2 regions of the Cytobacillus spongiae genome follow, and region 1 is predicted to be linked to the other one. Evidence: a T-box and tRNA genes for the amino acid it is inferred to sense, from the RefSeq annotation. Region 1 holds a T-box; the other holds one or more tRNA genes.
The links. A T-box is a leader RNA that pairs with one kind of tRNA and senses whether it is charged. The one in region 1 lies ahead of tyrS (tyrosine--tRNA ligase), so its partner is inferred to be a tRNA-Tyr.

Region 1 (3,263 bases):
TTTCTGCCCATCAATACTAACCAGTTTATTTTATGAATAGTCCAATGTTGAAGAAAGGCGTGATTTTTACAGAAGCCCAAACGATTCCTGAATGAAGTTGAAGGAAAGAATGATCATGATTAATTGAAAAAGTAATCAAGTTTGTACATACACAAGGAGTGATATGAATGACATCAGCCGAAACGTGGACGAAGGTAGATGAATATTATACCGGTAAACTACAAAAATCAGATTCAATCATGGATACCGTTTTACAAGCCAATCATGCTGCGGGTCTGCCTGCTATCGACGTGTCCCCGAATCAGGGGAAATTCCTTTCATTGCTTGCCCAGCTTAAAGGGGCCAAAAGGATACTGGAAATCGGAACACTTGGCGGCTATAGTACCATTTGGCTTGCCCGGGGTCTTCCGGAGGATGGACGACTTGTAACATTGGAATATAGTGAAAAACATGCAAAGGTGGCAGAACAAAACATTCACAATGCCGGTTTCGATAATAAAGTGGAAATCAAAACAGGAGCTGCCTTGGATACATTACCGACTCTTGAAGGTCCCTTCGACTTCATTTTCATAGATGCCGATAAACAAAATAATGCCAATTATTTAAAATGGGCACTCTTATTATCACAGCCTGGTACGGTCATCATTACGGATAATGTGGTTCGGGGTGGAAAGGTGATCGAAGAAAGGGGTGATGATGAAAGCGTTCAAGGAGTAAGGACTTTCGTGGACATGTTATCTGAAGAGGCGCGCATCGATTCGACAGCCATTCAGACTGTCGGATCCAAAGGATACGATGGGTTCGTCATAGGAATTGTAAAGGAATAAAAAATGATTGCAATTTTCTTTCCTCTTCTGTAAAATAAATGAAAATTCAAAATCATACATGTCATGATAGGAATCAGTAGTGACTTATCTCCCTGTTGCAGAGAGCTGATGCTTGGTGAAAATCAGTACACAGATAAGAGCGAATTACCTCCTTAAACATTCTTTGTGAACATTGAAGTAGCAGAGAACGGCCGGTCCGTTATCCGTATTGAGTGGAAGAGAGATCTTCAATGAGGGTGGTACCGCGTAAACCACGTCCCTTTGTATAGGGACGTGGTTTTTTGGCGTTGAAAGGCGAAAGGAAGTATGTATGAACAGGAGAGTTGGTTATAGGGGGAATATGACCTTTTCGTACTATCTCATCATTCTTCATCTCGTTCAAAGAAGGGTCAATGTAAAAAATGATACTAACAAGAAGGGGGAAACATCATGCTGCACAAATGGGAATCACTCTCAAAACATCAACAGAACGAAGTCGAAAGGCAATTGGCTCAATACAAAAATGGCGTCCAGGAGATCATACCAGAGGCTGAATTGAAGCAGAAACTTGTGAACTCCATTTCTAAGGGGGAACCTCTAAAAATCAAACTGGGACTCGACCCTACTGCCCCGGATGTGCACCTTGGCCATACAGTCGTATTGAATAAATTAAGGGAGTTTCAGGAAAATGGTCATATCATCCAGCTCATCATCGGTGATTTCACTGGTAAGATCGGGGATCCGACAGGGAAATCTGCTGCAAGAAAACAATTGACTGAAGAGGAAGTGAAAGTCAATGCCCGGACATACTTTGAGCAATTCGGAAAAGTCCTGGATCAAGAGAAGGTGGAGCTTCATTACAATTCCCGATGGCTGTCGACTTTGGATCTTGAAGATGTCATTCATCTTTCATCAAAGATCACGGTGGCGCGGTTGATTGAAAGGAATGACTTTTCCACCCGTTTATCTGAAGGTAGACCCATTTCACTTCATGAGCTTTTTTACCCGATGATGCAGGGATATGATTCTGTTGCCCTAAAAAGTGATGTAGAGCTTGGTGGTACAGATCAGCAATTCAATGTATTGATGGGAAGGCATCTTCAAGAACATTACAACCAGGAAAAGCAAGTAGTTATATTGCTTCCATTATTGGAAGGTCTTGACGGTGTGGAAAAAATGTCGAAATCTAAACATAACTATATTGGCATTAATGAAGAACCTAATCAAATGTTTGGGAAGACCATGTCGATTCCTGATGAGTTAATTACGAAATACTTTGATCTTATCACCGATCTGTCATTAGAAGATAAGAGGAAGACCGTTAAGGATATAGAGGAGGGCACCCTTCACCCGAGAGATGCCAAAGTACTGTTAGGTAAAACCATCGTCAGAATGTACCATGGTCAAAAGGCAGCTGATCATGCAGAAAAACAGTTCAAGGAGGTTTTTCAAAAAGGGGCTCTTCCAGAAGACATTCCTGAAGAAGAATGGAGAGGGGTGGAGAAGGTCTCGGTTGTGGATCTCCTTGTCTCTTTAAACATGCAAAGCTCTAAGAGTGAAGCACGCAGGATGATCCTAAACGGAGGAATCAGAATTGATTCAAAGAAAGTGTTGGATGTACGTTCTGTAGTGTGGATTGAAGATGGAATGGTTGTACAGGTTGGGAAGAGAAAGTACAAGAAGCTTAGATGGAAAAGGTAGTTCTTTTACTCCTTTTTTTATGACAATCTTACACATTTAAGGTATAATTTACCTGAAACTGCGTTTGAATGATGTAATCCACTAAGGTTAGGATGATGGTTTAAATGAACCTCAATACAATGATTCACAATCATGCTGAACATAATCGTTTTTCAGGGTCGGTTGTGATAAAAGAGAAGGAATCTGTTCTCGTGAACTCTTCATATGGTCTCGCTGACCGTAGTAATCGCAGGCCAAATTTGATTGATACCCGATTTGGCATTGCATCAGGCTGCAAGTTATTTACTGCTGTAGCCATCTGCCAGCTTGTAGAGAAGCAATGGATATCTTTCCATACTTCTATGAAAGAGTGTCTGCCTTACTCTTTCCCCCATTTCGATGATTCTATTACCATTCATCACTTACTTACCCATACATCCGGCATTCCGGACTACTTTGATGAAGAAGTGATGGATGATTTCGAAGAATTATGGAAACAGACTCCTATGTATTTAATGACCAGGGGAGAAGATTTCCTACCATTCTTTCAAAATGAACATATGAAGTTTCTTCCAGGTGAGAGATTTCATTATAATAATGCCGGATACATCTTATTGGGATTGATCATCGAGAAGCTGTCGGGATTGACGGTACAAGAGTATATTGAAAGGCATATATTTAGAACTGGGATGATGAATGCTTCCGGGTATTTTCGTTTAGATCGTCTACCTGAGAATACAGCATACGGATATATTGATGAACCAGACCATGCATGGA
Region 2 (3,263 bases), on a different replicon from region 1:
CAAGATCTATTAAAAAATATTGAAGACTGCCGAAGAGAAATGGTCGATTTAGCTGAAGCCTATTCATTATCTAACACTCAGGTCGTTGAAGTCAGTACTCGATTAGACCACTTATTAAACAAATATCATGGGATGATTCAAAATAAAAAGCAGTAACGGCACGGTCGTTACTGCTTTCTTTGTTTGTCATTGAAGAGCGGCTTGTATTGAATAAAAATATGAAATAGTCAAAAATTTTACAGCAGCTTCTCCCCAAATAATGAGCCCATTAAAGCAACCGCAACAGAAGCTGTTTTGTTTTTATCGTCTAGTATTGGGTTAACTTCCACAAATTCAGCAGAAGTAATCATCTTAGATTCTTCTAACATTTCCATCGCTAAATGGCTCTCACGATAGCTAATTCCACCGGTTACTGGAGTTCCTACACCTGGTGCATCATGTGGATCTAACCCATCTAAATCTAAGGATAAATGAACCCCATCTGTTCCCCTTACTTCTCTTAAGTAATGAATGGCTTCTTCCATCACCTTTGTCATTCCTAATCGATCAATTTCATGCATTGTATATACTTTAATGCCTTTTTCTTTGATAAGAACCCGTTCGCCTTCATCTAGAGATCTAGCACCGATGATGACAATGTTCTCTGGGTTTACTTTCGGTCCATAGCCTCCTACCCCAGTTAGCAAAGGATGACCAAGACCTAAGCTCACTGCTAGAGGCATCCCATGAATATTACCTGTAGGAGAAGTCTCAGCTGTATTCAAGTCCCCATGAGCGTCATACCAGATCACTCCAAGGTTCTTATAATGCTTTGAAACACCAGCTAATGTTCCAATCGCAATACTATGATCTCCTCCAAGAACAAGTGGAAATGAACCTGACGCTACCACTTCATCAACTTTTTGCGCAAGCATTTCACTTTTCTCCGCAATTAAGTCAAGGTTACGCAGATTCGATTGGGGATCAACCACAACTTCTGGTCTACCGATTGCAATATCTCCAAGATCTGCAACTTCGTCAAATAGCCCTCTTAGTCTTTCATTTACACCTGCATATCGAATGGCACTTGGTCCCATATCCACACCACGTCTCATTTGACCAAGATCCATCGGCATCCCGATAATAGACAACTTTTTCATTATGTATCCCCCTTAACATGTTTGTTCTCTTATCTATTTTAACCGCTTTCATAACAATGACTCAACTCGACAAAATTATGTATATATATTCGCATATTAGGCTTTGTATAGATTAGGCAAAAAGGAGTTTGATTACGTATTATACTAGTAGGCAGTTTTCGTATCTTTTAGAATATAGCCAACTAGTAATATATGAGGAAAATTATGCGCTCGTCAAAAACTACTGTGGGGATAAGTTCTTTTAAAAAGAAGGCAAACAAAAAAGCCCTAGACTAGAAATTAGTTTAAGACTTGTAAGGTAATTTGTTATGGTGGAGCCTAGCGGGATCGAACCGCTGACCTCCTGCGTGCAAGGCAGGCGCTCTCCCAGCTGAGCTAAGGCCCCAAAAGCATGGTTTCTTTTTTATATTCAAGAATAACCAGACCCTCAGGGAATTCCCTTTAGATCTGGTTACATGATGAGCCATGAAGGACTCGAACCTTCGACCCTCTGATTAAAAGTCAGATGCTCTACCGACTGAGCTAATGGCTCATAATTGGCTGGGCTAGCAGGATTTGAACCTACGCATGACGGAGTCAAAGTCCGTTGCCTTACCGCTTGGCTATAGCCCAATGATGAATGTCATAATAAAAAGGACACTATTATCTTGTCCACTTTTTAAGAATTTATCCTAAATGGTGGAGGGGGACGGATTCGAACCGCCGAACCCGAAGGAGCGGATTTACAGTCCGCCGCGTTTAGCCACTTCGCTACCCCTCCAAAAAAATGGTGCCGGCGAGAGGACTTGAACCCCCAACCTACTGATTACAAGTCAGTTGCTCTACCAATTGAGCTACACCGGCATTTTTTATTTGTAGAAATTATATGGTGGAGGATGACGGGATCGAACCGCCGACCCCCTGCTTGTAAGGCAGGTGCTCTCCCAGCTGAGCTAATCCTCCATATTTAAGTGGTGACCCGTACGGGATTCGAACCCGTGTTACCGCCGTGAAAGGGCGGTGTCTTAACCGCTTGACCAACGGGCCAGTATCATTGATGCTTTGCAGAGCTTCCAACCGGGCTCGAACCGGTGACCTCTTCCTTACCATGGAAGTGCTCTACCTGCTGAGCTATGGAAGCAAAGTGTAAAAGCTCAACAATCTATAATAGAAGTTGGCTCCGCAGGTAGGATTCGAACCTACGACCGTTCGGTTAACAGCCGAATGCTCTACCACTGAGCTACTGCGGAATAAAATTTGAACAGCTTGGCGACGTCCTACTCTCACAAGGGGACAGCCCCTAACTACCATCGGCGCTGAGAAGCTTAACTTCCGTGTTCGGCATGGGAACGGGTGTGACCTTCTCGCCATCGTCACCAAACTATTTTCAAAGACAAATAGTATTATATAATACAACCAGCTTTGATTCAAGAGGTTTTTTTAAAAATTTGTTCCCTCAAAACTAGATAATGTATAGAAGAAAGAATTACGGTAATGCCATTGAATTGACTAGTCCAGCTACGGCTCCTACCTTCTATCGAAGTTGTACAGTCGCCTTCGCTTTCTTATTTGGTTAAGTCCTCGATCGATTAGTATCAGTCAGCTCCACATGTCACCATGCTTCCACCTCTGACCTATCAACCTGATCATCTTTCAGGGATCTTACTAGCTTGCGCTATGGGAAATCTCATCTTGAGGGGGGCTTCATGCTTAGATGCTTTCAGCACTTATCCCTTCCGCACATAGCTACCCAGCGATGCCTTTGGCAAGACAACTGGTACACCAGCGGTGCGTCCATCCCGGTCCTCTCGTACTAAGGACAGCTCCTCTCAAATTTCCTACGCCCACGACGGATAGGGACCGAACTGTCTCACGACGTTCTGAACCCAGCTCGCGTACCGCTTTAATGGGCGAACAGCCCAACCCTTGGGACCGACTACAGCCCCAGGATGCGATGAGCCGACATCGAGGTGCCAAACCTCCCCGTCGATGTGGACTCTTGGGGGAGATAAGCCTGTTATCCCCGGGGTAGCTTTTATCCGTTGAGCGATGGCCCTTCCATGCGGAACCACCGGATCACTAAGCCCGACTTTCGTCCCTGCTCGACTTGTAGGTCTCGCAGTCAAGCTCCCTTGTGCCTTTACA

Region 2: it encodes a tRNA-Tyr, which carries the amino acid that the T-box ahead of tyrS (tyrosine--tRNA ligase) is inferred to sense. The anticodon was not compared.

What each region holds. Positions count from the first base shown of each region.
Region 1 covers NZ_CP089998.1:246,089-249,351, forward strand. Annotated here, with positions in the region: gene LS684_RS21715 (O-methyltransferase) at 168-827, shown strand; T-box leader at 882-1,091, shown strand; gene tyrS (tyrosine--tRNA ligase) at 1,257-2,507, shown strand; gene LS684_RS21725 (serine hydrolase domain-containing protein) at 2,612-3,263, shown strand, end outside.
Region 2 covers NZ_CP089997.1:172,462-175,724, reverse strand. Annotated here, with positions in the region: gene LS684_RS01005 (aspartyl-phosphate phosphatase Spo0E family protein) at 1-156, shown strand, start outside; gene rocF (arginase) at 237-1,139, opposite strand; tRNA gene LS684_RS00995 (tRNA-Ala) at 1,449-1,524, opposite strand; tRNA gene LS684_RS00990 (tRNA-Lys) at 1,599-1,671, opposite strand; tRNA gene LS684_RS00985 (tRNA-Gln) at 1,677-1,751, opposite strand; tRNA gene LS684_RS00980 (tRNA-Tyr) at 1,816-1,899, opposite strand; tRNA gene LS684_RS00975 (tRNA-Thr) at 1,907-1,982, opposite strand; tRNA gene LS684_RS00970 (tRNA-Val) at 2,006-2,081, opposite strand; tRNA gene LS684_RS00965 (tRNA-Glu) at 2,091-2,165, opposite strand; tRNA gene LS684_RS00960 (tRNA-Thr) at 2,187-2,259, opposite strand; tRNA gene LS684_RS00955 (tRNA-Asn) at 2,294-2,368, opposite strand; rRNA gene rrf (5S ribosomal RNA) at 2,383-2,499, opposite strand; rRNA gene LS684_RS00945 (23S ribosomal RNA) at 2,688-3,263, opposite strand, start outside.